DNA from 2 places in the Exiguobacterium sp. JMULE1 genome. Region 2 is predicted to be linked to the other one. Evidence: predicted binding sites of a transcription regulator. Region 2 holds the regulator's gene; the other holds the start of a gene.

Region 1 (16,589 bases), 1.4 Mb from region 2:
TTCTGCTGGCACGCCTTCGAGTAAAGCAGGATCGACGTTTGACGGAATCGAGACGGCGGACGGTGTTTCAGCGTCAGTCCCTGAGACAGCTGGTAGCTGTTCGATCAGATAACCTTCCGCCGTTTGACCTTTTACTTTAAACTGGAAATCACCTGTCGGAACTTCTCCAGTGAATGTCATCTCGATTTTATCCCGTCCGACTTGAACGAGCGCCGTATGCGGTCCTGTTTGTTCCAAGACGGTTCCTTTATATGTCTTCGTCTCCGAAAGAACGGTTTGTCCGGCAGGTACCGTCGAACGAGCTGGATTCAACTGGATATTCATCAAACGTCCTCCTTTTTTCAAAATACATCATCTTATTATATATCGGCAGAAACGAAAAAGGGTTGAGCGAAAATATCGCCCAACCTTCGTTTTTTCAAGATTTGATTGCATTAAAGCGTTCCTCTAATGTCATCGCGTTCAATTGTTGATAGCGAGCCATAAGCTCACCTGTTGCTTTCATTTGGTTGCGGACGATGTAAGGAGAGGCGTTCACGGGAAGGATCATGCCATTGCGGGTCTTCAGCTTAGTCTGTCCATCCTCTTCGAGGACATCAATCATATGACTCCAAGCGTACCATTCGCAATCATCACGTTTCGGTGATTTGGTAGGGAAAAAGACGAGGCCGAGTGACGGTTCGATGACAATCGGGACTTTTCCTTTCACGGATGCGACACGTTTTGCGGTGACGATCCGTTCCTCAATAGAACTATTGTACTGCCTGCACGATAATTGCAACAGTTGATACGGTCGAAGTGGCGTCATGATGGTAGAACCATCTTCTAGCACGATGATGGACTGCTTCATCATGTCGTAGCAAGGTAAGATCGCTACGGTCCGCTTCGTGATTCGATACTTTTCATCATTATGGAATGGTCGCATGTCGACTACATCCTCCTCAAATGGGACAATGGATAAAACAGGTAATTACTAACGATATAATACAATATTACAAATGTAATGACAATGTAATTTTTTGAAATATAGAACAATGTCTTGGTGGAAATTGATAATTACGTGGTAATGGTTTCTAAATAATCAGAATTTTTAATTGTCAATAATTCCTTCTTTTGATAGACTAATTCGTGAGAGCTTGCTCTCGTACTCTGGTTTGCGAAGGGAACGTGAATTCGAATGGAACAAGGTAAAGTCAAATGGTTTAATGCTGAAAAGGGTTATGGATTCATCGAAACGTCTGACGCGAAAGACGTCTTCGTACACTTCTCAGCGATTCAAGTCGATGGTTATAAATCACTTGAAGAAGGCGAAGAAGTGGAATTTGAAATCGTTGAAGGTGATCGTGGTCCACAAGCTGCGAACGTTTCAAAGATCTAATCCAATAGCAGCCGCCACCGTTTTTAGGCCATCCGCCTAAAAGCGGTTTTTTGTTTTGAATCCATTTGAAACGGGTATATACGTTAACATCAACATGCATCAATATTATCGTACGCTAAGAATCGAAGTGAACGTTCATGAGAATGTCATCGTTTTCATGGTGTTCCTTCACTTATCGTGCTATAATAAAAACGAACCAAAGAATTTCGAATATTCAGAAGGAAACGACTGGATCATCTCGAATTCATAGGTTCAACCGGTTACTTAAGGAGGAGTTTACATGATCTACAACATTCGCGGTGAAAACTTGGACGTCACAGATGCTCTCAAGGATTACGTCGAGAAAAAGCTTGAAAAGTTAACTCGTTATTTTACAACTCCTACGGAAGCGCAAACGGCTTATGTCAATCTCAAAGTCAACAATGAGAAGCAAAAAGTCGAAGTGACGATTCCAATGCCAAACCTCTTGCTCCGCGCAGAGGATATCAATGGCGATATGTATGCAGCAATCGACCTCGTCGTCGATAAGCTCGAACGTCAAATCCGGAAACACAAAACGAAGTTGAACCGGAGAGGACGCGCTAAAGAAGGCGGCATCGGAGAGTACTTCAAAACGCTCGAAGGACCGGAAGCGGAAGCGCCAGTCTATGAAGAGGACGAGGCAGAACTCGAACTCGTTCGGACGAAGCGTTTCACACTCAAACCAATGGACACGGAAGAAGCGATTCTTCAGATGGACATGCTCGGGCACGCATTCTTCGTCTTCTCAGACGCAGAAACGGGCAACACGAACGTCGTCTACCGTCGTAAGGATGGTCGTTACGGTTTGATTGAACCAGAATAATGAATGCAACAGGGACTCGCTCTTACGGGCGAGTCCCTTTTTGATATGATGGAAAACTATTTTTAAACACGATACGTTTGCTCTATGACGAAAGACCGAGACCGCTACTCGGTCCGCTTGTTGAAATTTGACGTCGTATTCGGTACACTGAATAAAGGAAAAATCTCGGAATTCTGTTCGTTCAAAGAATCGTTCGAAGTAAGGGGACTGTAAGGCATGGCTAATTTTCTAAAAGAATTATTTGCACCAACGAAACGTGTCCTGAAGAAAGCCGAAAAAGCAGCAGACGCTGTGGAAGCGCTCGAGACACAAATCGGTGCGTTATCGGATCAAGAACTTGAAGGAAAAGTCGTTGAATTCCGTGAGCGTCTCGCTAACGGAGAAGACCTAGATGATATTTTACCGGAAGCTTTCGCGGTCTGTCGCGAAGTGTCGACACGCGTTCTCGGCATGCGCCACTACCGCGTTCAGTTGATCGGTGGATATGTCCTGCATAACGGGGATATCGCCGAAATGAAGACCGGGGAAGGTAAGACACTCGTCGCAACACTCCCTGTTTATTTGAATGCCCTCGCTGGCAACGGCGTTCACGTCGTTACCGTCAACGAATATCTTGCAAAACGTGACCGTGACATCATGGAACCTCTTTATGCGGCCCTTGGTCTATCGGTCGGCTTGAATCTCTCAAGCATGTCGCGTCAGGAAAAACAAGCAGCCTACAGCTGTGACATCACGTACGGAACGAACAACGAGTTCGGTTTCGACTACTTGCGTGACAACATGGTCCTGTATAAAGAAGACCGTGTCCAACGACCGCTCCATTACGCTGTCGTCGATGAAGTCGACTCAATCCTCGTCGATGAAGCGCGGACACCACTCATCATCTCAGGGTCTGCCGAGAAATCGACAGCGCTCTATTCGCAAGCGGACACGTTCGCGAAAATCATGAAAGCAGATGAAGACTACACGGTCGACATCAAGACGAAGAGTGTTCTGTTGACGGAGCAAGGGATCGACCGCGCTGAGAAATATTTCGGCATCGATAACCTGTTTGGTCTCGAGCATGTCTCACTCAACCATCATTTGAGCCTCGCACTGCGGGCGAATGCCGTCATGCACCGCGACGTCGACTATATGGTGCGTGAAGACGAAGTCATGATCATCGACCAGTTCACAGGTCGTGTCATGGAAGGGCGTCGTTACTCAGAAGGTCTGCACCAAGCGATCGAAGCGAAGGAAGGCGTCGAGATTCAACGCGAATCGATGACGCTTGCGACGATCACGTACCAAAACTTCTTCCGAATGTATACGAAGCTTGCCGGGATGACGGGTACAGCGAAGACGGAGGAAGAAGAATTCCGTAACATCTACAACATGCACGTCGTACCGGTTCCGACGAACAAACCCGTCGTCCGAAACGATATGCCGGACTTGATCTTCAAAACGATGAACGGGAAGTTCGCTGCCGTCGCAGACGAAATCGAACGCGCCCACCGCGAAGGACAGCCTGTCCTCGTCGGTACGGTTGCCGTTGAGACGTCGGAGTTACTCAGTAACATCCTCAAGAAACGTGGCATTCGTCACGAAGTCTTGAACGCGAAAAACCACGCACGTGAAGCGGAAATCATCGAGAACGCCGGTCAAGCGAACTCGGTCACGATCGCAACGAACATGGCCGGTCGTGGTACCGACATCAAGCTTGGTGAAGGTGTCTTAGATAAAGGTGGTCTCTTCATCCTAGGGACAGAACGTCACGAATCACGCCGGATCGATAACCAGCTCCGTGGTCGTGCTGGTCGTCAAGGAGATCCAGGGGCATCACAATTCTATCTCTCACTTGAAGATGAATTGATGCGTCGTTTCGGTTCTGATTCGCTGCAGTCGATGATGGACCGTCTCGGAATGGATGATTCACAACCAATCGAGAGCCGGATGGTGTCTCGTGCCGTTGAATCGGCTCAAAAACGCGTCGAAGGCAACAACTTTGATGCGCGGAAACAAGTCCTCGGCTACGATAACGTCATGGCGGACCAACGGAAAGTCATGTACGCGGACCGGGCAGCGATTCTCGATGCGGGTTCCGTGTCAGATATCGTCCGTCCGATGATCGAGCAGACGATCGAAGCAGGCGTTCATCAGTACACGCCGGTCGAGTTCGTCCCGGAAGAGTGGAGCATCGGTGCGCTTGCGGAGTGGGCAAACCAGACGCTTGCGATCGAAGAGAAGGTCACGGAAAGCGACCTCTTCGGAAAAGAACGTGAAGAAATCATCGAGTTGCTTAAAGAGCGGACATTCGCGCACTACGAGCACAAACGGTCAGAAGTCCCAGCCGAAGCATTCGATGAGTTCGAAAAAGTCATCGTTCTTCGTGCCGTTGACCAACACTGGATGAACCATATCGATCAAATGGATCAACTCCGTGAAGGGATTCACCTCCGGGCATATGGTCAAAACGACCCGCTCCGTGAATACCAATCGGAAGGGTCGATGATGTTTGATGCGATGAACGCTGCGATCGCTGAAGAAGTGACACAATTCGTCCTTCGGGCAGATCTCGATCCAAACCTCAAACGCGAAAAAGTCGTCCAAGACGAAGTCGCCGTTTCGGGTAAGGAAGATAAAGCGGTCAAGAAAAAGCCGGTCCGGAAAAATCCAAACGATCAAATCGGACGCAACGATCCGTGCTGGTGTGGATCCGGTAAGAAATATAAGAACTGTCACGGCCGTCAGGCATAAGTGATGAATCGACTGAAAGAGAGGCAGGAGATTCCTGCCTCTTTTCACGGAAAGAGAAGGTGGAACACATGGAATTAGCAGAAATTCGCAACACCGCCGAGTGGATGGAAAAGAAACTCGACGAATATAAGGCATCACTCGACCTCGAGTCGAAGATTGCCCGGATCGAAGAACTTGAAAACGAGATGACGTACCCAGACTTCTGGAACAACCAGGAATCGGCACAAAAAGTCATCGATGAGTCGAACGGCTTAAAAGCGATGGTCGACAAATACAAAGAACTCGAAGCAGGTCACGAGAACGTCGCCTTGACGTACGAATTGATCAAGGAAGAGCCGGATGCGGATCTTCAAGAAGAGCTCGAGTCAGAACTTGGCGACCTCAAGAAGAAGTTCGAAGACTTCGAACTCCAAATTCTCTTGAACGGCGAATATGACGCAAACAACGCGATCCTCGAGTTGCACCCAGGTGCAGGTGGTACCGAGTCGCAAGACTGGGCATCGATGTTACTACGGATGTACCAACGTTTCTGCGACAAGCAAGGCTGGAAAGTCGAAACGATGGACTACCAACCGGGTGATGAAGCGGGTGTCAAATCGGTCACGCTCCGTATTCAAGGGCACAATGCCTATGGATACTTAAAAGCTGAAAAAGGGATCCATCGTCTCGTCCGGATCTCACCGTTTGACTCGTCAGGTCGCCGTCATACATCGTTCGTCTCGTGTGACGTCATGCCGGAATTCAACGATGACATCGACATCGAAGTCCGGACGGAAGATTTACGGATCGATACGTACCGTGCCTCTGGTGCCGGTGGTCAGCACATCAATACGACGGACTCGGCTGTCCGGATCACCCACGTTCCGACAGGCGTCGTCGTCTCTTGTCAACAAGAACGGTCGCAGATCAAAAACCGTGAAGCGGCGATGAAGATGTTGAAAGCGAAACTCTACCAACGCGAAATCGAAGAGCAACAAAAGAAACTCGACGAGATCCGTGGTGAAAAATCGGATATCGCATGGGGTAGCCAAATCCGTTCGTACGTCTTCCACCCATACAGCATGGTCAAGGATCACCGGACGAACTATGAAGTCGGGAACACGCAAGGAGCAATGGATGGTGACATCATGGGCTTCATCGATGCGTACCTCCGTCTGATGAATATGTAAGACAATCAACCAGTCGGACGATGTTCGACTGGTTTTTTGACCGTCAAAGGGGGAACAGTCATGCAGGAGCAAAGTCGGATCAACAAACAAGCGTGGGAGTACCGGGCATATGAATTTTGGGAAAAGCGAGACGGAACACCGGCAGAATATGCTACGATCATCAAACAAGATCCAGCCGCATGCTTGAAGAAACATCGTCGTCATCTCGAAGACATCGCCGGGAAGACGATCGCGAACATCTGCGGTTCGAACGGACGCAAGGCGGTGCCGTTAGCGTTACTCGGAGCAGACGTCACCGTGTTCGATATTTCAGAGGAGAATGCCAAGTACGCGCTTGAACTAGCGTACCATGCTGAGACATCAATCCACTATGTTGTCGGGGATCTCTACGCGATCGATCTTGAACGATATCGCAATACGTTTGACCTCCTCTACTTAGAAGGCGGGATTTTGCATTACTTTGCGGATCTCGAGCGTTTTCTGCAGATCCTGTTTACAATCTTGCGACCCGGTGGGCAGTTGATCCTTAGCGATTTTCACCCGGTCGGACGCTGGATCGATGCGGATTTGACGTATCGACCGCGTTATTTCGATCAAGCGTTGCAAGCGGGTGACTTAGCGTATAAGACACATTTTCCAGACGCGGAACAAATCGATTTTCCGGACGTCTCCGTCCGTTACTTTACGCTGAGTGAGATTTTAAACGGCGTCATCGCGACGCGATTCACATTAGAACGATTCGACGAGCATCGTGGCTGGAACGGTGAGAACATCCCGTCCGAGTTCACGCTACTCGCAACGAAACCACTCGAAGGGAGCAATAGCTGATGATTATCCGTAAAGAAGGCTTCAAGGATGCAGCGGGAATCCGGCTTGTCCATGAGGCAGCGTTCGAACAACCGAGCGAAGCGAACCTCGTGGATGCGTTACGCGAGGACGAAGCCGCGCAACCGGTCTTTGGTCGCGTCGCGATGACCGACAAAGGAGAAATCGTCGGTCATGTCCTCTTGAGCCGAATCCATATCGGTGACATCCCGTCACTTGCCTTAGCGCCGGTCGGTGTGTTGCCGGCTTGGCAACGAGAGGGCATCGGTTCTGAGTTGATCCGCCAGGTGATCGAGGATGCACGGGATGCCGGTGAATCACATATCGTCGTGCTTGGTCACGACAGCTACTATCCACAGTTTGGTTTCGAACGGGCGATCGACTACGGTATTGAGCCACCGTTCCCCGTTCCGCCAGAAGTCTTTCTCGTCCTTGCACTCGAACGGAATGGGTTGCGTAGCGTCAGCGGCATCGTCCGCTACAGTCCCCCCTTTAGTGCGGTATAAAGGGAACACTGTGAGTTGTTCCGCCTCTCTAGTCGTTGTCTGACTTTTCCGCTAAAATGAAACACGAGAATCAATCGATAAGGGGAAATGGAATGTCATGACATCGACACGTCAGGAAGTCGTGCGCGATTATGCGTATTTGTTAATCGGGTCCTTGTTCGTCGCAAGTGCCTTTAGTTTATTTTTAGCACCGAATCAACTCGCTTCAGGAGGCGTTAGTGGCTTATCGATCGTCTTGAACGATCTGTTCGGGATCTCACCCGGCTTGTTCCAACTCGTCGCGAACGTCGTCTTGCTGGCGATCGGGTGGATGATCCTCGGGATGGGTTTTGGTGTCAAATCACTCGTCGGGTCGATCTTTTTACCGGTCGTCATCCTTGTCTACGAGCGGTTCGATGTTCCGGCTGCGACGATGAATCCGATGCTTGCCGCGATCTTCGGTGGTGCCGGTGTCGGGATCGGACTCGGTCTGATCTTCCGGGGACGTGCCTCGACCGGGGGAATGGATTTGATTGCGCAAATTTTGCATCGCTTCACGAAATTGCCGCTTCATCTCTGTATCGCCTTGCTCGACGGAACGATCGTCATCAGTGCAGCGACAATCTTCTCGCTTGAGATCGGACTGTACGCGCTCGTCGCCTTGTTCATCACGATCAAGATGATCGACGTCGTCCAACTCGGGATCACGAACGACAAGCTCGCTTATATCATCTCCGATCAACGGGAAGCGTTAGTGAAGGAAATCTTCGAAACGCTCGATCGCGGAGCGACGGAGATCGAGGCGGCAGGTGCGTTTACGCGGACACGGAAACCGATGCTGATGGTCGTCGTCCGCCAAGGAGAAATCACAACGCTTAAAGAGATCGTCAAACACATCGATCCGTCAGCGTTCCTCGTCGTCAGCGAGGCGCATGAGGTGCTGGGACTCGGTTTTACGGACGACAAACGCTACCGGAATGTGCCGTAATTGTTCCAAACTCGTGAAGTTTTTGTGAAATTATGCTTAACTCTTCCGGATAACGGTTATACTCTAACTAGGTCAGAAGTGTTTACTTAGATACTTACAAGAGGGGGATATCCGGATGAAGCTGAAAAACTTGTTACTCGCGTTAGGGTTAGGAACAACGCTTGCACTCGCAGCATGTGGTGGTAGTGACGACTCCAGCGCTAGCGATTCGTCAAGTACGAAGGAAGAGTCGACGATGAACGATGATTCGTCGAAGACGGAAACAGCTGTTGATGCGGAAAAAATCTTCGCGAACAACTGTGCATCGTGTCACGGGAACAACCTTGAAGGAAATGTCGGACCAAATCTGACGAAGGTCGGCTCGAAGTACTCTTCAGAAGAGATTCAAGAGATCATCAAGAACGGGAAAGGGCAAATGCCTGCTGGAATCCTCAAAGAGGATGAAGAAATCGTTGCCGTTGCTGACTGGCTCGCGGATAAAAAGTAATTATGGGATATGATGGGGTATGAGATGACAGACACGACATGTGTTCGTCATCTCGTACCTCTTTTTTATGGTATCATCGCTTGAAATGACATTTGATTGTAATGTGCGTTCAATTTCGTCCCTGTTATAATGGTGGTCGGTAGGTTTTTAGACCTATCCATTCAGCATCAGTAAATAAGTAAGGATGTGAAGTACGTGATCAAGATGCAACGAATCAGTAAGATTTATCCGAACGGCGTCACGGCACTCCGTGAGGTCGATTTGACGATTGATCAAGGCGAATTCGTCTATATCGTCGGTCCGTCGGGTGCGGGTAAGTCAACATTCATGAAAATGATGTACCGCGAAGAGAAACCAACGAGCGGTTCATTTTTATTTAAAGGAATCGAAGTCGGTAAGTTGAAGAACCGTCAAATCCCCGAACTTCGTCGCCAAATCGGCGTCATCTTCCAAGATTTCAAACTACTCCCGTCATTGACGGTTTATGAAAATGTCGCCTTCGCATTAGAGGTCGTAGGAGAAGACAAGTCACAAATCCGCCAGAAGGTGCTCGAGGTACTCGATCTCGTCAAGCTCAAGCATAAGGAACGGAACTATCCGGATGAATTATCAGGGGGCGAACAACAACGAATCTCGATCGCGAGAGCCATCGTCAACCGTCCGTCACTCGTCATCGCCGATGAACCGACAGGAAACCTGGACCCGGATACTGCATGGGAGATCATGGAAGTATTCGAAGAGATCTATCGCCGTGGGACAACGGTCGTAATGGCGACACACAACCGAGACATCGTCAACAAGATGCGTCATCGTGTCTTAGCGATCGACGGTGGAAAAATCGTCCGAGACGAAGAGAAAGGAATGTACGGCTATGAAGTTTAATGGATTCCGTCATTTACGGGAAGGGGCAAAAGGTCTCGTCCGGAACGGCTGGATGACATTCGCTTCAGTCAGTGCCGTTACCGTCACACTACTTCTCGTAGGAATATTCGCAATGCTCATGTTCAACGTCAACAAGATCTCTGATAACGTCGAAAAAGACGTCGAGATCCAAGTCTTCGTCGAACGGGAAGCAGACCAAGCAAAAATTGATTCAGTTGGCGATTCGTTGAAGCAATTACCGGGAGTCGCATCTGTCCGTTATAGTTCGAAAGAAGAAGAACTGGACCGCTTCAAGGAGCAACTTGGCGAAGGTTCACAAGCGTACCGGTCCGTTGAAAAAGATAACCCGCTTCACGATCGATACATCGTCAAAGCTACCTCACCAAAAGAGACAGAAACACTTGCAAATTCCATCAATAAAATGGAAAATATAGATAGTGTCGAATATGGTAAGGACTATGTTAAAAAGATGTTTAACTTCCTTGAAGGAGTTCGGATCGGTGGAATCATCCTGATCGTCGGTTTGACGTTCATGGCAATGTTCCTCATTTCGAATACGATCAAAGTCACGATCTTCTCTCGTCGTCGGGAAATCGAGATCATGCGTCTCGTTGGAGCGAAAAACGGATTCATCCGTGCACCGTTCTTTGTTGAAGGGTTGTTGATGGGGATATTAGGTGCCATCATCCCGATTGTCGTTGTCTACTTTGGTTATGAAGTATCGTACAATGCGATTCAACCTCAACTGGCAACGATTAACGAAGGAATCTTCTCACTAGTCCCGCCAGGACAATTATCACTAGAGGTCGTCTTAATTTTACTCGGTCTCGGTGCATTCATCGGTGTCTGGGGATCGACGACGTCACTTGGTCGTTTCTTAAAGATTTAATCGATTCATTTAAAAATAAAATAGAGGAGAGATGCTTCTCATGAAAGTCCGATTCTATTCTGTCGTCCTGAGCTTAGCTTTGATTGGAACTAGCGTGTCCGTTCATGCCACGTCGAAAGAAGATTTGTTGAAGGAACAACAGGAGGTCGAAAGCCGTCTAAAAGAGACGGAACGATCACAGAATCAGACATCAGAGAAGTTGATCTTGACGAAACAGCAGCGCAAGGAAGCCCGTGCGCAACTGGATGAAGTCAACAGCCGTTTGGATGATTTAGCGCGTAAGATAGCCGATCAACAAGCGGCTGTTGCTGCATCTAAGGAACGATTACGTCTGACGGAAGAAGCCATTTCCGAAACGTTGAAGGAACTACATCAACAAGAAGACTTACTGGGAAGTCGCTTACGTGCCGTCCAGCAAAAGGGAGACGTTACCTACATCGAGGTCTTGCTTGACGCGAAAGACTTCGGTGATTTGATTTCGCGCTTCAGCACAGTCAGTGAGATCATGAAGCAAGATGATGATGTCCTGCAAACATATAAGGCGAACGTCATTCAGTTGAACGAACAGCGATCCGATCAAGCGTTGTTGCTCGAAAGTCTGAAGCGGGAGCAACGGAAATTACTTGTCCTTCAGACGCAAATCATCGCGGAATCGGAGTTGAAGCGAAAGCTGGTCGTCCAGTTGAACACGAAGGTAAAAGCGTTGCAACAAGAGCAGTTCTCAAAAGCTGAAGAAGCAGAAATTCTCGCTGATCAGCGACAGTTGATTCAAAATGAACTGGCTGCACTGAAAGAAGCAGAACGAAAAGCAAAAGAAGAGGCAAAGCGACGGGCAATCGAGGCAGCACGTCAAGCCGAAGCGAAGCGAGTAGCGGAAGCCAAACGACAAGCCGAAGCTGCGCGTGCTGCTGCAGCGAAACAACAGGAAGCGGATGCTGAGAAAACGAAGCCACCCGTACCTGAAGTCGAAGTACCTTCAGGAACACCCGATACACCAGCAGACGTCGATTCGAATCGTCCATTTCATTTACCGGTGCAAGGCTATGTCTCATCACCGTTCGGTCCACGAAACAATCCGTTGACTGGAAAGCCGGAGATTCATAAGGGAATCGATCTCGTCAATGCGAAAGGGACACCGATTCATGCGGCAGCCGGAGGAATTGTTTTGCGTGCAGGCAGTGCGACGGGGTACGGCAATGTCGTCATGGTGACTCATTTAATTGATGATCAGGTCTATACGACCGTTTATGCCCACCTGGAGTCAATCGATGTCAAAGCCGGTCAAACGGTCATGCCCGGTCAAATCGTCGGCACACTTGGATCAACCGGCTGGTCGACAGGACCGCATCTGCATTTCGAATTGCATAAGGGAGAGTGGGCTGCCGGTCAACCGAATGCAGTCGACCCGGCACCGTACATCTTTTGACATCCCATAGAATACTGAAAAGATAGGGTAACCTATCTTTTTTTGCTATACTGAAAAAAATAATGCGTTTTTTAACGGAAGTGGGGAATCAAGCGTGAAAAAATCTACAACAGCAGTCATCGCGGTCAGTACCTTCGGGCTTGGTTTAGGGGCAGGCGCCGTCGGAATGTTAGCGGCTGGCGGAACGGATTCTGTCTCGACGTCATCGTCGTCTGCGAATGCGACGGGTGATTGGAAAAAAATTGATCAGGTCCGTCAAATGATCGAACAGAACTATCTAGAAGACGTAACGGATAAAGAACTGCTGGACGGTGCGTTATCCGGTATGGCGGAAGTGCTTGACGATCCGTATTCCGTCTATATGGATGAGTCGGAGACGGCATCGTTCAATACGAATCTATCGTCTTCTTTTGAAGGGATTGGTGCGACGCTTGAACAAAAGGGCGAGTCGATCGTCATCGTCTCACCGATTAAGGGATCACCCGCTGAAAAAGCCGGGATCAAACCGGGTGACGTCATCTTAGAAATCGACGGCAAGTCGACGAAAGGGCAAAAGACGGATCAAGCCGTCAAGAAAATCCGTGGTGAAAAAGGAACGAATGTCGTCCTGACGATTCAACGCAGCGGTCAAGACGCGATGGACATCACGATCAAACGGGATACGATTCCGATCGAGACGGTTTATACGTCGACCGAAGACGTCAACGGGAAGAAGATTGGTGTCTTGCAAGTGACGCAGTTCTCAGAACCGACGGCTAAAGAGTTCGAGAAGGGGCTCGCGAAACTCGAGAGTCAGAATATCGATGGACTCGTCATCGACGTTCGCGGAAATCCGGGCGGTCTCTTAACGGCTGTCTCAAGCATGATTGCACCGTTCATTCCGAAGGACGTTCCGATTTATCAAGTCGAGAACAATAAGGGAGAGCGTCAGCAGGAATTCGGGAAGGCAGACGAGAAGAAACCATATAACATCGTCGTGCTCGAAGACGGCGGATCAGCGTCCGCGTCCGAGATTTTGGCAGCAGGTCTGAAGGAAGGTGCCGGGGCTGAGGTCGTCGGTACGAAATCGTTCGGTAAAGGTATCGTCCAAAGTGCCTATGACTTGAAGGACGGTAGCGATTTGAAGTTAACGACGAACAAGTGGCTGACACCGGACGGCAACTGGATTCATAAAAAAGGAGTTAAGCCGACGATTGAAGTCAAGCAACCGGCGTACTTCAACGTCACGAAGATCCTGACTGATCAAAAGTCACTCGCAGTCGGCGATTATGGAAAATCAGTCGAAAATGCTCACCTCGTCCTCGAAGCAATCGGTTACGAGCCAAAAGGACAAAATGGGTATTTCGGTGACACGATGAAGAAAGCCGTCGAAGCCTTGCAAAAGGATGCGAAGCTTGACGTCACTGGAAAAATCGATCAGCAGACAGCGGGTGAGATGGAGACGCGTCTCCTGAAGAAACTCGAGGACGATAAGAATGACGTCCAGCGGAAAAAAGCACTCGAGGTCGCTGCTCAATAATAAGGAATGGAAAGAGGTCTGAATGCGCGTGGAATTACTCGATGAAATTGGTTGGACCGCGATTAGTCTCATCGCCAGTCCGACCTTGTGGTTAGCACTCCTTGTCAGTTGGGTCATCGGCATCCGGCGTGTTAAACGGGAACGTGGACTATTTCGCTCCCGGACACACGGTAAACGAAGCGATGTCCTCGAAACACTTTTACCCGGGTTACTAATTGGTCTCGTCTTATCCGTCGCCAGTGGCTGGCTCGGATTGACGCTGACGCCGCAATACGCTCTGTTGTTACTCGGACTCTCGAGCGTCCTGTTGTTGGTCGGGATTGTCCGCTTGAACGTACCGCTTTGGCCGATCGTCTTGCTTGGACTTGCCGGCTGGTTTCTAATGGATGCACGTCTTGATCCGGTTCGAGCGGTTGATCCGAAAATGATTTTATTGCTTGCGACGTTAACGCTCGTCGCGGAATGTCTACTCGTCTGGTGGCGCGGGCAACGACGCCTGTCACCGTCACTCGTCGTCTCGAAGCGTGGTCGCTTCATCGGTGGGCTGTCAGCGAATAAACTTTGGCTATTGCCCTTGCTCGTCTTTGTTCCGGGCGACGTGCTTGAAGCTTGGTGGCCACGTTACAGCTTCCCAGAGCTCGTTCCGATCGTGCTTTGGTTACCGATCGGCTTCAGCTTTCTCTTTACGGGTAAGTTGCCGAAAGAATTGATGCGTCCGCTCGTTCAAGGACGTTTGATCACGAGTCTCGTCGCGATTCTATTGACGGTTCTTGCATACGTCACCGGACAAGCTGAATGGCTGTACGGAATCGTCTTGTTGCTCGTCCTGCATATCTTATTGCATCAGCGGGTCAAACGCTTGAACCGGGCACAGACCCCATTGTTCCTCAATGGAACGCGTGGTGCCGTCATTCTCGGAACGCTACCTGATAAACCGGCTGCTGAGATGGGATTGATTCCGGGTGAAGCCATCTACAAGGTCAACGGCGAAAAAGTGGATTCGGAAGCATCGTTCTACGAAGCGATCCAAAAACACAAACCGTATCTGCGTCTTGAAGTCATGAACCATAACGGCGACATCCGGTTTGCGCAACGTGCCTTCTATGAACAAGATCATCATGAGCTCGGTATCCTGTTCGTCAACGAGCCGGTCCATGGTCGCACTAAAGTGCGGTCCTTGCATTAACAAGTAAATCCCTGTCACGGAACAGCCGTGACAGGGATTTTTTTATGAGCAGAAAAATCGAGGATCAACACTCGAAGCAAAAAGAAACTTTTGCATTTTCGAAAAAAAGGGTAACTTCCTAAAAGGAGCACTTCATAATCGAATGTTTGTTCGTAAAGTGGTACAATAAAAATAGATTTTTTACGTGATGAGGGGGAAGCAAACGATGGATTTTGAACTCGTTTCACCATTTGAGCCAGGCGGTGATCAGCCGACAGCAATCGAAAAATTGGTGACTGGGCTAAAACAAGGCGAACGACATCAGACGTTGCTTGGGGCGACCGGTACCGGGAAGACGTTCACGGTCTCGAACGTCATCAAGGAAATCAAGAAACCGACACTCGTCCTTGCCCACAACAAAACACTAGCGGGACAACTCTACTCGGAGTTCAAGGAATTCTTCCCGAACAATGCGGTCGAATACTTCGTTAGTTTTTATGATTATTATCAACCGGAAGCGTATGTACCGTCGACGGATACGTTCATTGAGAAGGACTCTTCGATCAACGATGAGATTGATAAACTACGTCACTCGGCGACGTCCGCCCTGTTCGAACGGGAGGACGTCTTGATCGTTGCTTCTGTCTCGTGTATCTATGGTCTCGGTAACCCGGAAGAGTACAACAACCACGTCTTGTCACTGCGTGTCGGCAATGAGATGGGGCGAAACGAGATGCTCCGTCGTCTAATCGACATCCAGTATGAGCGTAACGACATCGACTTCCAGCGCGGACGGTTCCGCGTCCGCGGAGACGTCGTCGAAATCTTCCCGGCGTCACGCGATGAACAGTGTGTCCGGGTCGAGTTCTTCGGTGACGAGATCGAACGGATTCGTGATATGGATCCGCTGACAGGTGAGATCGTCGCGGACCGTGAGCACATCTCGATCTTCCCGGCGTCCCACTTCGTGACGGGGGATACCCGTCTGCAGAAGGCGATCGCGAACATCGAGAAGGAACTAGAGGTCCAGCTTGCGAAGTTGCGCGAAGACAATCAGTTGCTCGAAGCGCAACGGCTCGAACAACGGACGAACTACGACCTTGAGATGATGCGTGAGATGGGCTATTGCTCCGGAATCGAGAACTACTCGCGTCACTTGAACTTGATGCCGGAAGGGGCAACACCGTATACGTTGCTCGATTACTTCCCGAAAGACTTCTTACTCGTTGCCGATGAGTCACACGTCACGCTGCCGCAAATTCGCGGGATGTATAACGGGGACCAGGCGCGGAAACAAGTCCTCGTCGATCACGGCTTCCGTCTTCCGTCGGCAAAAGACAACCGTCCGTTACGATTCGAGGAGTTCGAGGAAAAAGTCAGTCAGGCGATCTATATCTCGGCGACACCAGGACCATATGAACTCGAACATTCGAAAGAGATGGTCGAGCAAATCATCCGTCCGACCGGTCTCGTTGATCCAACGATCGAGATTCATCCGATCACAGGACAAATCGATTACTTGATGGATAACATCCGTGACCGGGTCGCGAAGAACGAACGTGTTCTCGTGACGACACTGACGAAGAAGATGGCAGAAGATTTGACCGATTACTTGAAAGAGAATGGCGTCAAGGTCAACTACATGCACTCGGAGATCAAGACGCTGGAACGGATTGAAATCATCCGTGACTTGCGGCTGGGGAAATACGATGTCCTCGTCGGGATCAACTTATTACGAGAAGGACTCGATATTCCGGAAGTCTCACTCGTGACGATTCTTGATGCCGATAAGGAAG
Region 2 (16,589 bases):
GAACGACCAAGGTGGATACTTCGACCTCGCACCAGTCGACCTCGGTGAAAACTGCCGTAAAGAGATCGTCATCGAGCTCGAGAACATGGGCTTTGAAATCGAAGCATCACACCACGAAGTTGCTCCAGGTCAACACGAAATCGACTTCAAATATGCGGATGCAATCACGACAGCGGATAACATCCAAACGTTCAAACTCGTCGTCAAGACGATTGCTGCGAAGCACAACTTGCACGCGACATTCATGCCAAAACCACTCTTCGGTGTCAACGGATCAGGCATGCACGCGAACATGTCGCTCTTCAAAGGCAACGAGAACGTCTTCTTCGATGAAGGCAACGAAGACATGCAATTGTCGGATGATGCACGTGCCTTCACGGCAGGTATCCTCAAACACGCTCGTGCGTTCACAGCGGTTTGTAACCCGACAGTCAACTCATACAAACGTCTTGTTCCTGGCTACGAAGCACCTTGCTACGTCGCATGGTCAGCGCGTAACCGTTCACCACTCGTCCGTGTTCCTGCAGCACGTGGACTCTCGACTCGGATCGAAGTTCGTTCAGTCGATCCAGCAGCGAACCCGTACCTTGCGCTTGCGACATTGCTCGCTTCAGGTCTTGATGGAATCAAGAACAACTTGAAAGCACCGGCTCCAATCGACCGCAACATCTACGTCATGGACAAACCGGAACGCGTTGCAAACGGAATTGATGATCTTCCATCAACACTCAGCCACGCACTCGAAGTCTTGAAAGCGGATGACGTCGTCATGCACGCTCTCGGCGATCACATCGCAGAGCACTTCGTTGAATTGAAAGAAATCGAATGGGATATGTTCCGGACGCAAGTCACGGAATGGGAACGCGATCAGTACATGGTCTTGTTCTAATCCAACTCAAGCACTTTCGGACTTCTGTCCGGAAGTGCTTTTTTCATAGCGCCGACAGGGATTGAGTCAAGGATGTGGAAAGATACAAGAGTACAAAGAAAGGGAGACGATACATCATGAAAAAAGGATATGAAGGCAAAGAGATCACGGTCTATTTTGATTCGGAAGTTTGCATTCACTCTGGTCATTGTGTACAAAGTCTACCAACTGTCTTTGATGTCAAGCGGCGTCCGTGGATTGAAGCGGACGGGGCACCAGTGGACGATGTCATGCGGGTCGTCGACGGTTGTCCGAGCGGCGCCTTATCTTACGAACGGAGGGAAGCAAATGGAGCTGAAACGAGCGGAACGTAAAATCGAAGCCCATCAGGAAGAGGAAGTGATTGGGGAAATCACTTACAGCGATACGAACAACGGCATGTGGATCATTGATCACACATACGTCGATCCCGCGCACCGCAATCAACAGATCGGGGAACAACTCGTTGCCGAGATCGTCAACTGGGCACGAGAAGCAAACGTCAAGCTGTTACCGTTATGTCCGTTTGCGAAAAAAGAGTTTGAACATCAATCCGATTATCAGGACGTACAAGCAAATACGTGAACACAAAAATCTCCTCTAGTCTCTCAAGACCAGAGGAGATTTTTTCGAGTCATTGTTTATGATCCCTAACTTTCATTTTGCGAGAAACCATCAGCGTGCCGAAATAGGCGATGACGTACAACACAATCAATCCTTGTTTTAGCAGATAAGGCAGATCCATTTGACTCGCGATTAGAAAAATGACGCACAGCAATATCAAATAGGGTATGAACTGCTTATTTGGCATATCAGGACCTCCTTCACTATCCATTTATTTCTATTATAAGGATAACACAAGAGATGCATCGAAATAGGCTAAAGATGAATGACTTGCTTATAGATACAATCGTAGAAACGCCATCGTGACAACACCAGTCACGACCGTCCAGGATAAACTTTTACTGAAAATCGCGACCGCCATGGTCGGGAGGGCGGCGAAGACATGAAGCGTCGAAACCATCGGAAACGCCTCATCTTGAGCGATGAGAAGATTTTGAAAGAAAAGGGCACCGAGCAGGCAGACCGGAATGAACGAGAGCCATTCTGTTACGAGGCGCGGTAACGTTAGTCCATGAAGGACGAGAAACGGTAAGACGCGTGGAATCCAAGTGACGAGTCCACAAGCTAAAAAAAGAGCGATTAATTCCGGGCGGATTTCCATCGTGTGATCACGACTCCTATACTTGCACCACCGAGCGTCGCGCAAAGAACGGCGACTTCTGGAGAAAAGTAGCGCATGGTTATGTAAAGCAATAGTAAGACAATCAGTAGGAGGCAACTATTCACGGCAATACGGGAACGTTCCCCTTCAAACTGTAAGTATAATAAGCCGATGAACATCGCTGTCAGGGCAAAATCGAGACCGAAGCGCTCGGGATCAGGAAACCAGCTGCCGACAAGGGCGCCGAGAACGGTTGCGACGATCCAGCTGAGATACGCAGTCAGATTCAAGCCATGCATGAAGGACGGGGCGAGCTTCCCTTTTTGGGCAGTGTTCATCGCTACAGCGAACGACTCATCCGTTAGTAGCGTTCCGGTACCGAGGCGGTCGCGGAGGTGACGTGTCTCGACATGCGGAGCGAGCGTCAGACTCATTAACAAGTGCCTGAGATTGACGATGAACGTCGTCAAAATGATGGCAGAAGCAGGACTATTTAATAGTAAGAGACTCGTGATGATGAACTGAGCGGCGCCGGCATAGATGAAGACGGACATGAATCCGACTTCAAGAGGGGATAAGCCGGAGGCACGACCGACGATCCCAGCTGAAAAACCGATGCCGATATATCCGAGGACAGTGGGTAGACAGGCACGAACACCTGCTTGAAAGGCTGATGACATTCGATTCCTCCTCTTTTTTAAGAGCATAGCACTCATGCGGAATATCGTCACCAACTGGTCAATATTTTCATCATTTTTTTCGACATATTCGACTTGATTTGGTGGTAAAGAGTAAGTGGTACGGCAAAATCAGTTAGGTAAAGGAGCGTTTTTCATGCACAAATTAATGAAAGATTCAAACCGGTTCGTTTCAGACATGGTCGACGGACTCGTACTAGCTCATCCTGATTTGTATAAAAAGGTCGAAGGGGTCAATGTCGTCGCGCGAAAAGTACCGCTTGATGGAAAAGTCGGACTCGTTTCTGGTGGAGGAAGTGGTCATGAACCAGCGCACGCTGGATTCGTGGGTGACGGTATGCTTGCTGCGGCTGTTTGCGGGGAAGTCTTCACGTCACCGACACCGGACATGGTGCTCGAAGGCATCAAGGCAGCCCATGGTGGAAAAGGTGTCCTCCTTGTCGTCAAGAACTACTCCGGTGATGTCATGAACTTCGATATGGCGAAGGAACTCGCTGAACTCGAGGACATCGAAGTCGACACGGTTGTTGTCAATGATGACATCGCGATCAAAAAGGAAGAGGATCGTCGTGGTGTCGCGGGAACGGTCTTCGTCCATAAGATTGCCGGAGCTGCAGCTGCAGAAGGGAAATCACTGAGTGAAGTCAAAGCAGTCGCGGAAAAAGTCATCCAGGGCGTTCGTTCGATCGGAATGGCACTCTCACCATGTTACATGCCAGAGAGCGGCAAGCCGGGTTTTGAGTTGCACGATGACGAGATGGAGATCGGAATTGGCATCCATGGTGAAAAAGGACTTGAACGAAAAGCAGTCGCTTCCGTTGATGCGATCGTTAAAGAGTTGCTCGATCGTCTGACAAAAGAAGTACCAGACAAAAAAGTCGCCGTCATGGTGAATGGGATGGGTGGAACACCAGAATCCGAACTGTATATCACATATAAATATGTCGCGGAAGAACTTCAGGCACACGGTTACGAGATTGCCCGTTCGTTCGTTGGAAACTATATGACGTCGCTCGAGATGCACGGATTCTCAATCACGCTCTTACCAGTAGATGATGAACTGCTTGGGTATCTCGATGCAGAAACGAAAGCGATTGGATTCTAATTTAGATAAACGGGGTGTACAAAGATGAAGTTGACGACGGAACAGTTACGAAGCGCGCTCATCAAAGCAGCGGAACAGATTGACCAGCACAAGGATGAATTGACGGACCTTGACCGGGAAATCGGTGACGGGGACCACGGGATCAATATGTCACGTGGCTTCCAAGCAGTCCAAAAGACGTTAGAAGAACACGGCGAGTATGAGGACTTAGGAGCTTTATCGAAAGAGGTCGGGATGACGCTGATCAAGACGGTCGGTGGGGCATCCGGTCCTTTGTACGGCACGGCATTCGTTAAGTTCGCTGGTGCGTTCAAAGGAAAAACAGAAGTCGAAGGTGCAGAACTCGCGGATGCTTTCCATGAAGCGACGGAAGGCATCAAATCGCGTGGGAAATCGGAATTCGGTCAAAAGACGATGGTCGATATTTGGACACCGTTCCAAGAGGCGCTCTCGCAAGACGGGGATTTGAAAGCGGCAATCGATCAAGCGCTTGCTGATACGAAAGCGCGCATCGCAACGAAAGGGCGTGCGTCTTACTTCGGTGAAGCGACAGAAGGCGTCCAGGACCCAGGTAGTCTATCGAGTGCGTTGTTGCTCGGCGAAATCGCGGAGGTGCTTCATGGTTAATCTTGTACTCGTTTCCCATAGTGAAAAGCTCGCGACTGGACTAAAGGAACTGTTAGCAGAGATGGCACCGGATACGCCAGTCTTAATAGCGGCAGCTCTTGAGGATGGTAGCATTGGAACGGACGCGACGCGAATCGAAGAAACATTAAATACACTAGACGACGATGGAGTCGTCTTAACGGATATCGGTTCTGCGACGATGAACACGGAATTGGCACTTGAACTATACAGTGGCGAACGGACGGTTCGGTTTATCGATGCACCCCTCGTCGAAGGCGCGTTTTTAGCGGCAGTCCTAAGCGGTCAGTCTAAATCCGTTGATGAGATTGAAGATGGATTGAAAAAAGAGTTTGGCAAATAAGTAATAAATCCTCCTTTGCGAGCAGGCGAAGGGGGATTTATTTCAATTTCTTTTACTCGTATTAAAACTTAGATGAGTGTTTCATGAATCAAAACGACTGGAGTCATTTTTCTAACCACTCTCTAGGTAAATGAATTGTAGCTAAATCAATGGTCTGTAATTCATTTAGAGTATAACTGTTAGCAAGATACATATCCCATTGTGCATCGATATCGTTTGCTACCTCAGTCGCTTGCTCACTTAACGGATAGCTCTCACGTCCGTCGGTTGCGATTTGGTAATAATCGTTATGGTACACGTCGGTCATGTAGCAATAACACCAATCTGCTAGTTCTTCATGTGTGATGTTGCCATCCAGCGCGGCCTGAATGTGTTCTTTTAGCTGTTGATCAGAATAAGTAGAATTCATGACACACCTCTCGCTATATTTTTTATAAGATATCAAAAACCCGGTCCCTCTGCAAAAGGAACCGGGTCAATTGTTTTATTTTGATGGTTTGAAGACCATTGTCGCTTCAACTGCTTTTTGCCATCCAGCATAGCGTTGCTCACGATCGTCTTCTTTCATCTCTGGTTTGAACTGGTGATCCAGCTTCCATTGTTGTTTGATTTCCGCTTTATCTTTCCAGTAACCAACAGCTAATCCAGCAAGGTAAGCTGCACCGAGTGCTGTCGTTTCGTTAATTTGCGGACGATCGACAGGAACGCCGAGAATGTCCGATTGGAACTGCATCAAGAAGTTGTTGGCTACAGCACCACCGTCGACACGGAGTGTCTTCAGTTCGATCCCAGAATCTTGTTCCATCGCTGTTAACACGTCGCGTGTTTGGTAAGCGAGTGATTCAAGCGTTGCCCGAACGAAATGCTCTTTATCTGTTCCGCGTGTTAACCCGAAGATTGCGCCACGAACATCTGAATCCCAGTACGGCGCACCGAGACCAACGAAGGCAGGAACGACATAAACACCGTCTGTTGAGTCAACTTTCGTTGCGTAACCTTCTGAATCTTTCGCATTTTTCAGCATCCGGAGTCCATCACGGAGCCACTGGATCGCAGAACCGGCGACGAAAATCGAACCTTCCAGCGCATATTCCACTTTTCCATCGACGCCCCAAGCGATCGTCGTCAAGAGTCCATGATCAGAAGAAACAGCTTTCTCACCTGTGTTCATGAGCATGAAGCAACCTGTTCCGTATGTGTTTTTCCCTTCACCTGCTTCGAAGCACGTTTGACCGAAGAGTGCTGCTTGTTGGTCACCCGCAATACCAGCGATTGGCACTTCGTAACCGAAGAAGTGATACGGTACCGTTTTGTCGTAGACTTCACTCGACTGACGAACCTCTGGCAACATCGAAGCAGGAACACCGAGGATATCGAGTAACTCTTCATCCCATTTTTGTTCGTAGATGTTATACATCAATGTTCGTGAAGCGTTCGTGTAGTCCGTGATGTGCGTTTTTCCACCAGACAGTTTCCAAACGAGCCACGTATCGATCGTACCGAAGAGCAATTCACCGTTCTCTGCTTGCTCCCGCGCACCTTCGACATTATCAAGGATCCATTTGACTTTCGTTCCAGAGAAGTAGGCATCAATCAGAAGTCCTGTTTTATCGCGGAACTTCTGGTTCAAACCTTGTTCTTTTAAATCGTCACAGATACCAGACGTTTGACGCGATTGCCAAACGAGTGCGTGATAGACCGGTTTACCTGTTTCTTTGTTCCAGACGACCGTCGTTTCGCGTTGGTTCGTAATGCCGATTCCGGCGATTTGCTCAGGTTTGATATCTGCTGTTCCGAGTGCTTCGGCCATGACGGCAAGAATCGAACCCCAGATTTCGTTTGCATCATGCTCGACCCAGCCTGGTTGTGGGAAGTATTGCTTGAATTCCCGTTGTGCCGAGTTGACGATTTTCCCATCGTGATCGAAGATGATCGCACGTGAGCTTGTCGTACCTTGGTCGAGTGCTAGGATATACTTGTTTTCCATTTCGAAATCCCCCTTGAGCGGTATGTGTTAGTGAGACGTGATCTTAGTAGATCAATTGATAGATGAACACGGCAATCGCTCCACCGATGATTGGACCAACGACAGGAATCCATGAATAGCCCCAGTCAGATGAACCTTTATTCGGAATCGGTAGGATAGCGTGCGCGATACGCGGTCCAAGGTCACGAGCCGGGTTGATGGCATACCCTGTTGTACCACCGAGCGATAGACCGATGACGACGACGAGTAAACCGACGATGAGTGGTTTTAAGCCGTCTCCGAACGTCGTTAAACCAAGTGCCAAGATACCGAAGACGAGAACGAATGTCCCGATGATCTCAGAAATCAAGTTCGACGGCGTATGACGAATCGCTGGACCTGTTGCGAACACACCGAGTTTTGCGGCTTGATCATCAGTCGCTTCAAAATGTTTCATGTAATGAAGCCAAACGAGAATGGCGCCGATGAAAGCTCCGACAAGTTGTCCGGCAATGTAGATCGGAACGTCTGCCCACGGTAGGTCAGAGTTCAAAGCAAGTGCAATCGTCAATGCGGGGTTCAAGTGTGCTCCGCTTTCAGCAGCGACGAATGCTGCTGTCATGACAGCAAGACCCCAAGCGAACGTGATGACGATCCATCCGCTGTTTTCCGATTTCGTCTTTTTCAAGACGACACCGGCGACGACTCCATCCCCGAGCAGGATGAGGATCATCGTACCGATCATTTCTAGTACAAAGTTATTCATGCAAAAACCCTCCCTTTGGATTAAAGCAGATAATGGCCTTTCTACTTTAAATTACTCCGATTTGAGAACGTTTTCAATACATATAATTGAAATATAGGAATGGAAATTTTTTATTTTGATGTTTAAAGATACGAAAAAGTGGATAAGAAAACACCTCTTCCTGCCTGCAAGCAAGCAAAAGAGGTGTTACCGACGACGTTTTTTTCTTTTTTAGGTCGAAACCAACTGCTGGAATAATCTAGTAGGATATGAATCGTACTCGCCACCATGATGCCAACGATGAATGCAGGCAAGGAAGCAAACCACGAATCAATCGTAGCAGAATCAAGAACCTGAAAATATAGACTTATAAATAGTAGGGGAATCAGAATCGCAGCACTATAAAGAAGCCGAATGATGTCTCCGATGATCAGTCCATGCGACCAGATCGATCGGTGAGGCATGATCTTGACATACGGCATCCAAAGAACTCGAAATGGTCCAAAGCGATAATACGGTTCTGACTTTAAATCGAGGTCGGGTGACAACCAAAGGGTACCGACAGCGATACCGATGGCAGTCGGTAACCAATCGGTTTGTTGCGTTGCGACCGAATACGCAACGTAACCCGTCAGTGCGACGGTATTGACGGTATCATGTACATTTCCTGATGGCATGAAAAAAGACCAGTCGTAACTGGTCCCTCCGTCAATGAATCGTCCGATACACGCCGATTACCTTACCAAGAATGGAGACATTATCGAAATACATCGGATCCATCGAGTCATTTTCTGGTTGTAGACGTACCTGTTGATCTTCTAAGAAGAACCGTTTCACCGTCGCTTCGCTATCTTCGGTCATAGCTACGACGATTTCTCCGTTTTCTGCTGTGTTTTGTTGGCGCACGATGACACGATCGCCGTCAAGAATACCTGCGTTAATCATCGATTCACCATCGATCGTCAACATGAAGACCGTCTCGTTCCCTACATAATGTGCAGGGAGTGGGAACTGTTCTTCGATGTTTTCAATCGCTGTAATCGGAAGACCTGCTGTGACTTTCCCGATGACGGGAACATGGACGATGGCTTCCGTGATTTCTTCAGGCTTATCAAGCAATATCTCAATCGCACGTGGTTTCGTCGGGTCACGGCGAATCATTCCCCGTTTCTCGAGTCGATCCAAATGACCGTGTACCGTCGAGCTAGACGCGAGTCCGACTGCTTCTCCGATTTCACGAACTGATGGTGGATACCCCTTCAGTTTCACTTCAGAGACGATGTAGTCGAGAATCTCTTGTTGGCGCTTAGACATTTTCCGCATACGAATTGCCACCTCTTTCTGGATTGAAGTTTGAAATGTAAGAATATATGTTTCTAGATTCACTATAACATAGAACAAATGAGCGTACAAACAATTGTTCGACATTTTGTGTTGACCGAACACGGGTTCTGTGTTTATTATGAGTTATGCGAACAATTGTTCCGCGAACGTTTATTCTAACTCATTCATTTTATATTTGGAGGGATTCATGATGATTCATACGATTCGTACTCATGCTTTTTCAATTCTCTTCTATGCATTAAGTATTGCCTTCGTGATCTTTTTACTCACACCGCGCCCGGATGAAAAAGTGGCGCAACTAATGACTGCTTCCGTTACGGTCGATGAGAACGCTACAGTTGAACAAATCGCTGAAGTCTACAATGACGGTTCGATGTCAGATGAAGAATACGTCAACTGGTTGATTAAAAATAATGATGTCGAGACAAAACACGTCATCTCAAAAAGCAAAATCGTTGTACCAATCGCACAACAATGACAAAATGGAAAAGTTGTGAAAGAACGAACAGGGATGTGAGGTACGATGAAGGTCGTGATTTATTGTCGGGTGTCGACCGAAAAAGAAGCACAAGATAGTTCGATTGAACGCCAACGGATGGAACTTTCGAAGGTCGCGTCTCAAAAGGGTTTTGATGTCGTGGATGTCGTCTCTGAAAAAGAGAGTGGATATGACGTCGATCGGGAAGGGATGCTGACGGTTCTTGATCATGTGACACGTGATGCGGTAGATGCGGTCCTCGTAACGGATGACACACGGATTGGTCGAGGGAATGCGAAAATCGCTATTTTGCACACGTTTAAGAAGCACGGTGTTCGGTTGATGACACTTGATTCCGATGGAGAATACCAACTTGCTGATGCAGAAGCGATGGTCCTTGAGATCGTCTCACTCGTGGAAGAATATCAACGTAAACTGCATAATGCAAAAATCGCGCGCGGCATGCGGCGAGCGGTCGAACAAGGCTTTCGCCCGGAACGAAATCTGAATCGCCAAGGAGAGAACGCCGGGCGTAGCCGAAAGGACGTACCGATCGAAGAAATCGTACGTCTCCGTGAACTCGGACTGACGTTTTCAGATATCGCCGTTACGCTTCGCGGGATGGGACATGATATTTCAAAGGCAACGGTCAATCGTCGATACCTTGAATACCGAGAATTGACGCCTAGCCCGGAATGAGAAGCAAGTAACCCGTCGACTGACGCGGTTAACTTGCTTTTTTTAGTAAGCTCTTTTACAGTAAGAATACAATTGAACTACTCAAGTTTGAGTCGTACAGAAAGAGGGATTCCATGTTATCACAAGAACAATTAGATCGAATCAACGCATTAGCGAATAAATCAAAAGTCGAGCCGTTATCAGAAGCAGAAGCGGCAGAGCAAAAAGAGTTACGTGCAGCGTATCTCGCAGCATTCCGTGGATCGTTCAAAAACCAACTCATGGGCATGAAGATTGTTGATGAAGAAGGTACGGACGTAACACCAGAGAAATTAAAACAAGCACAAGAAGAAGAACGGAATAAACAATAATCGTTTGTTTCTTCTATAGAAGAAAGAGGTTCGCGTTAAGCGGACCTCTTTTTTGTTTAGCGCTGTTAGATGAGGAAACATTGCACGATAGCAATACATCTTAATAACGATCTTTCATCAATTCATGCATCCTGTATGAGTCGATAGAACGGCTATAGATAGCGCATTCATTTTAATGTGACATACTATTTAGAAAAGTTGTATCACATTTAAGAGTGTGCTAAAATGAGTAGGAATTTGTGAAAAAGAGAGAGGATGATTGTTTTGACGAACATGACGACAGTAGAACAATTAGCAATTAATACGATTCGTACCTTATCGATTGATGCCGTACAAAAGGCGAACTCGGGTCACCCAGGTATGCCAATGGGAGCAGCGCCGATGGCATTCTCGCTTTGGGCGGATCATATGAACCACAACCCTAAAAATCCAGAATGGTTCAACCGCGACCGTTTTGTACTTTCAGCCGGACACGGTTCGATGCTTCTCTACTCACTCCTCCACCTATCGGGATATGATCTATCAATGGATGATCTTAAATCATTCCGTCAATGGGGATCAAAAACACCAGGTCACCCGGAATACCGTCACACGGCTGGTGTAGATGCGACGACAGGTCCACTTGGTCAAGGGATTGCAATGGCAGTTGGTATGGCGATGGCAGAACGTCATCTTGAAGCAAAATACAACCGTGACGATCTCAACGTCGTCGATCACTTCACATACGGAATTTGTGGAGATGGAGACTTAATGGAAGGTGTCTCAGCTGAAGCGGCTTCACTCGCAGGTCACCTTGGTCTTGGTAAATTGGTCGTATTGTATGATTCAAACGATATCTCACTTGATGGCGATCTCGATAAATCATTCTCTGAAAACGTCCAGAAGCGCTTCGAAGCGTACAACTGGCAAGTCATTCGCGTAGAAGACGGAACGGATATCGATTCGATTTCGAAAGCAATCGCGGCGGCGCAAGCAGAGACGACAAAACCAACATTGATCGAAGTCAAGACAGTCATCGGCTTCGGTTCACCGAACAAATCAGGGAAATCGGCTTCTCACGGTGCACCACTCGGTGAAGCGGAAATCAAATTGACGAAAGCTAGCTATGTATGGGATCACGAAGAGTTCTACGTCCCTGAAGAAGTCAAATCATTGTTCGACGAGCGGATCGTCCAACGTGGTGCTTCTGCGGAAGACGCATGGAACGAAACGATGAAACAATACGAAGCAGCTCACCCGGAATTGCATGCGGAACTCGTTCGCGCGATCGCAAACGAATTGCCAAGCAACTGGGAAGCAGATCTTCCAACGTACGACTTGTCATCGAAAAAAGCGACACGCCAAACGAGTGGTGAAGTCTTGAACGGTCTTGCGAAGAACGTTCCGACATTGTTCGGTGGTTCAGCTGACCTTGCAGGATCGAACAACACGATGCTCAAAGGCGAAGCAGACTTCGATATCGACCCAAGTGGTCGTAACATCTGGTTCGGTGTACGTGAATTCGCAATGGCTGCGGCTGTCAACGGTATGGCACTTCACGGCGGCGTCATTCCTTACGGCGCGACATTCTTCGTCTTCTCGGATTATCTCCGTCCAGCAGTTCGTTTAGCAGCATTAATGGGACTTCCATCAATTTTCGTCTTGACGCACGACTCGATCGCTGTCGGTGAAGATGGTCCAACACACGAGCCAGTCGAGCACTTGATGAGCTTCCGTGCAATGCCGAACGTCACGATCTACCGCCCAGCAGACGGAAAAGAGACGATCGCAGCATGGAAAACAGCAGTTCAAGCGAAAGACAAACCGACACTTCTTGTCTTAACACGTCAAGGTCTTCCTGAACTTGAAGGCACAACGACGGAAGGCGCAGAAAAAGGCGGTTATGTCATCGCTGGTGACGTCACGAAAGCCGACACGCTCTTGCTCGGTACGGGTTCAGAAGTTCACCTTCTTGTCGAAGCACAAAAAGAACTTGGTGAATCAGCAGCTGTCGTTTCGCTTCCATCATGGGAAGTATTTGAAGCGCAGTCAGCAGAGTATAAAGAATCAGTTCTTCCAAAACACATCACGAAACGTGTTGCGATCGAAGCAGGCGCTTCGCTCGGTTGGTACAAATATGTAGGAACAGAAGGACAAGTCATCGGAATCGATCGTTTCGGCGCATCTGCGCCTGGAGACTTCCTCTTGAAAGAATACGGCATGTCTGTTGAGAACGTTTTAGCGACAGTCAAACAACTCGGATAATCTTTTCCGGAAAAACGGGTCCGATCTTACGTCGGGCTCGTTTTTCATCTATTATCATCTATGCAAACAATTGGAATTATAGTATAGTAAAAAGCGACGTTTTAAGTTAGAGGAGGAAGCAACTTGGCTACATGGATTTGGATTTTAATTGCCCTTCTTTGCTTGGTAGCAGGTGTCGCCCTTGGTTTCTATATCGCTCGTCGATACATGATGAACTACTTGGAGCAAAACCCACCAATCAACGAAGATATGATTAAGACATTGATGATGCAAATGGGTCAAAAGCCATCACAAAAGAAAGTCAACCAAGTGATGCGTTCAATGAGTGGTTCAATGAAATCACCTAAAAAATAAGCTGTACGAAAGGGGACTAAATGGTCTCCTTTTTATTTGCTATTTTTTAGAAAGAGAACTAATCTAAAATGTGAGACTATTTTAAATAATCATAGGATTTAAAAAAGGGGGGAGACTTGAATGGGAGTCTTCAGGAAACTCGGTTGGTTTTTCCGGCGAGAATGGAAAGCGTATAGTCTTGGGGTCGTCAGTTTGATTTTTGTAGCGGCGTTAGAGTTGATTCCGCCAAAAATCATCGGGACGACGGTCAACGGTCTGAGTGAGGGAAGCTTGACGAAAGATGATTTGATTCGTCTCGCAGGTACGTTGTTGCTCATCGGGGTCGCGACATATATCATTCGTTATTTTTGGCGCTTTTATATCTTTGGAGCATCGATTCGTCTCGGTCGATTATTGCGCAGCCAACTGTATGGACATTTTTCAGATTTGGATCAATCGTTCTATAAGAAATATCGGAGCGGGGACTTGATGGCGCATGCGACGAACGACGTACAGGCGGTATCGATGACAGCAGGTGCCGGTATTCTCACGCTCGTCGACTCGGTGACGATGGGGAGCTTTGTCATCATCACGATGGTCACGACGATCAGTTGGAAATTGACGCTCGTATCACTTCTACCGATGCCGCTGATGGTCTACTTGACGTCACGCTACGGGAAAATGTTACATTCGCGTTTTCACGACGCGCAGGAAGCATTCTCCGATTTGAATGACAAGGTCGCGGAAAGTATTAGTGGTGTCCGCGTCTTAAAAGCAACAGGGGAAGTGGAATCTGACGTGCAGACGTTTACGGATCTATCGGATGACGTCGTCCAAAAGAACCGTCGTGTCGCAAAAATCGATGCATTATTTGATCCGACGATTTTTGGATTAGTCGGTCTATCGTACATCATCGCTGTCGGATATGGTGCATATCTGTTACAACAAGGTGAAATCCGAATTGGTGACATCGTCTCATTCACTACATATCTTGGTTTATTGACATGGCCAATGCTTGCCTTCGGTTGGTTGTTCAACATTGTCGAACGTGGTCGTGCTTCCTACGATCGGATCGAGCGAATGCTTGCGATCGAACCGGAAATTAAAGATGCGAAAGAAGCAGCAACAAGTGTTTCCTCACCTGAACTCCACGTTGGGATTGAGCGTTTCATCTATGATACGCAACCGGTCTTACAAGACATCGATGTGACGTTGAAGCCCGGTAAATCGCTCGGAATCGTCGGGAAGACAGGTGCTGGGAAATCGACGTTCGTTCGCTTATTGTCTCGCGAATACGACGTCAAACAAGGCGCCATCACAATTGGTGGACGAGACATCAAACAATTGACGCGTGACACCGTCCGTCGTCAAGTGGCGATCGTTCCACAGGATCATTTCTTATTCTCCGCGTCGATTGCTGATAATATTGCCTTTGCAAAACCGGATGCATCAATGGAAGACATCATGGAAGCAGCTCGGATCGCAGCGGTTCATGATGATATTCTTGGATTTAAGGAAGGGTATGCGACGATGGTCGGGGAGCGTGGGGTGACGTTATCCGGCGGTCAAAAACAACGGATCTCGATTGCCCGGGCATTACTAGCAGACTGTCCGATTTTAGTGCTCGATGATGCCTTATCTGCGGTTGATGCCAAAACTGAGGAAGCGATCATCCACCACTTCCGCACGGCGGATCACGATCAGGCACAAATCATCGTTGCTCATCGCCTGTCGGCTGTGTCACATACCGATGAGATCATCGTCCTTGAAGACGGTCGGATCATCGAGCGAGGCACACATGAGCAGTTACTCGCTCATGACGGTTGGTATAAAGAGACGTACGATCGTCAGCAACTAGAATCACTCGTCGAACAAGGAGGGCGTTCTAATGAATCATGATATCAATGAAAAAGCCGTCCTGAAACGATTACTTGATTTCGTCAAACCGTTCAAAAAACAGGTCAGTATCGCCTTCATCCTGCTGTTCATTACGACAGCGGCAAAACTCGGGGGACCGTATCTCGTCAAGATTTTCATTGATGAATACGTCGCACCGGGTTCATATCCCGTACAGGAAGTCGCACTTTTGTTTACAGCGTACTTGTTACTGCATACGACAGGGATCATCGTCGATTACTTACAGGCGTTCGAATTCCAAAAGATTGCCTTGCAAGTCATTCAACGCTTACGGATTGATGTGTTCCGGCACGTCATGCACTTACGGCTTGCCTATTTTGACCGGACGCCTGCTGGAGTGCTCGTGTCCCGGATCACGAACGATACGGAAGCGATCAAGGAGCTCTACATCGGTGTCCTGTCGACATTCGTGCAAAGCGGCGTTCAGTTGATTGGAACATATATCTTCCTCTATCTGCTAGAGCCGCGACTCGCGACGATTGCGTTACTATTGTTACCGCTGTTTTATTTCATCATTTGGATTTACCGGAAGTATTCGACGAAGTATTACGCGGAAGTCCGCGATTTACTATCGAAAATCAATGCCCAACTGAACGAATCCATCAACGGGATGGCAATCATCCAACAATTCCGCCAAGAAAAACGCTTAATGGCAGAGTTCGAGGAGACGAACGTCGCCCACCAAAATGGACGTTATAAGAACTTGAAGCTCGATAGTTGGTTACTGCGACCAATCATTGAATTGTTACTGGCGGTTTCGATCGCAACACTCGTAACATATTTCGGTGTCCTATCGTTCTCGCAAACGGTCCAAGTCGGTGTCGTCTATGCCTTCATCAGCTACATGGAGCGGATTTTCCAACCGGTTCAGCAAATCATGCAACGGTTGTCCGAGTTCCAACAAGCTGTCGTCTCAGCAGACCGTGTGTTCAAGGTCCTCGATACGGATGAGCCGGAACCAACGAAACAACTCGAAGGGGATGCACGAGTATCGGAAGGACATATCGTCTTTGAAGACGTGCGCTTTAGTTATGACGGAGAGAAAGATGTCTTGAAAGGGATTTCGTTCGAGGCGAAAAAAGGACAGACGATTGCGCTCGTTGGTCATACGGGAAGTGGAAAAAGTTCAATCATCAATATCTTGATGCGCTTTTACGCGTACCAATCGGGTCGGATTTTGATCGATGGTCAACCGCTTGAGCAGTTATCGGAAGAAGAACTACGACAGCATGTCGGACTCGTTTTGCAGGATTCATTCTTGTTCACGGGAACGGTCGCTGACAACATTCGATTATTCGATAGTTCGATTTCCTTTGACCGTGTCGAAGCGGCTGCTAAATTCGTACAAGCTGACGGATTCATCAATCAACTGGATCAGCAATATGACAGTCCCGTTGCGGAACGGGGGGCGACGTTCTCAGCTGGGGAACGTCAGTTGATCTCCTTCGCACGCACGATGGCGCGGGATCCGAAAATCCTGATCCTCGATGAAGCGACGAGTTCGATCGATACGGAGACAGAGGAGAAAGTGCAAGTCGCACTTGAACGGATGCGTCAAGGGCGGACGACGATTGCTATTGCCCACCGTCT

Evidence for each region. The regulator LexA, encoded in region 2, represses DNA repair genes until DNA is damaged. The targets are predictions, from matches to a motif close to CGAACATATGTTCG.
Region 1: the regulator LexA is predicted to act here: its motif matches at 14,954-14,967, upstream of uvrB (excinuclease ABC subunit UvrB).

Annotation. Positions count from the first base shown of each region.
Region 1 covers NZ_SGWC01000002.1:2,404,745-2,421,333, reverse strand. The annotation lists gene EXW93_RS12915 (hypothetical protein) at 1-324, opposite strand, end outside; gene EXW93_RS12910 (competence protein ComK) at 419-925, opposite strand; gene EXW93_RS12905 (cold shock domain-containing protein) at 1,178-1,378, shown strand; gene hpf (ribosome hibernation-promoting factor, HPF/YfiA family) at 1,659-2,222, shown strand; gene secA (preprotein translocase subunit SecA) at 2,439-4,958, shown strand; gene prfB (peptide chain release factor 2) at 5,027-6,127, shown strand; gene EXW93_RS12885 (class I SAM-dependent methyltransferase) at 6,188-6,955, shown strand; gene EXW93_RS12880 (GNAT family N-acetyltransferase) at 6,955-7,458, shown strand; gene EXW93_RS12875 (YitT family protein) at 7,556-8,425, shown strand; gene cccB (cytochrome c551) at 8,541-8,912, shown strand; gene ftsE (cell division ATP-binding protein FtsE) at 9,108-9,794, shown strand; gene ftsX (permease-like cell division protein FtsX) at 9,784-10,683, shown strand; gene EXW93_RS12855 (M23 family metallopeptidase) at 10,724-12,109, shown strand; gene EXW93_RS12850 (S41 family peptidase) at 12,204-13,628, shown strand; gene EXW93_RS12845 (PDZ domain-containing protein) at 13,651-14,814, shown strand; gene uvrB (excinuclease ABC subunit UvrB) at 15,020-16,589, shown strand, end outside.
Region 2 covers NZ_SGWC01000002.1:1,037,068-1,053,656, forward strand. The annotation lists gene glnA (type I glutamate--ammonia ligase) at 1-889, shown strand, start outside; gene EXW93_RS05450 ((4Fe-4S)-binding protein) at 1,006-1,242, shown strand; gene EXW93_RS05455 (GNAT family N-acetyltransferase) at 1,217-1,492, shown strand; gene EXW93_RS05460 (hypothetical protein) at 1,542-1,718, opposite strand; gene EXW93_RS05465 (AzlD domain-containing protein) at 1,806-2,132, opposite strand; gene EXW93_RS05470 (AzlC family ABC transporter permease) at 2,111-2,812, opposite strand; gene dhaK (dihydroxyacetone kinase subunit DhaK) at 2,967-3,935, shown strand; gene dhaL (dihydroxyacetone kinase subunit DhaL) at 3,960-4,562, shown strand; gene dhaM (dihydroxyacetone kinase phosphoryl donor subunit DhaM) at 4,555-4,923, shown strand; gene EXW93_RS05490 (hypothetical protein) at 5,027-5,332, opposite strand; gene glpK (glycerol kinase GlpK) at 5,408-6,910, opposite strand; gene EXW93_RS05500 (MIP/aquaporin family protein) at 6,954-7,655, opposite strand; gene EXW93_RS05505 (metal-binding protein) at 7,778-8,311, opposite strand; gene lexA (transcriptional repressor LexA) at 8,343-8,957, opposite strand; gene yneA (cell division suppressor protein YneA) at 9,169-9,456, shown strand; gene EXW93_RS05520 (YneB family resolvase-like protein) at 9,502-10,155, shown strand; gene EXW93_RS05525 (DUF896 domain-containing protein) at 10,269-10,505, shown strand; gene tkt (transketolase) at 10,761-12,749, shown strand; gene EXW93_RS05535 (YneF family protein) at 12,873-13,103, shown strand; gene EXW93_RS05540 (ABC transporter transmembrane domain-containing protein) at 13,224-14,981, shown strand; gene EXW93_RS05545 (ABC transporter ATP-binding protein) at 14,971-16,589, shown strand, end outside.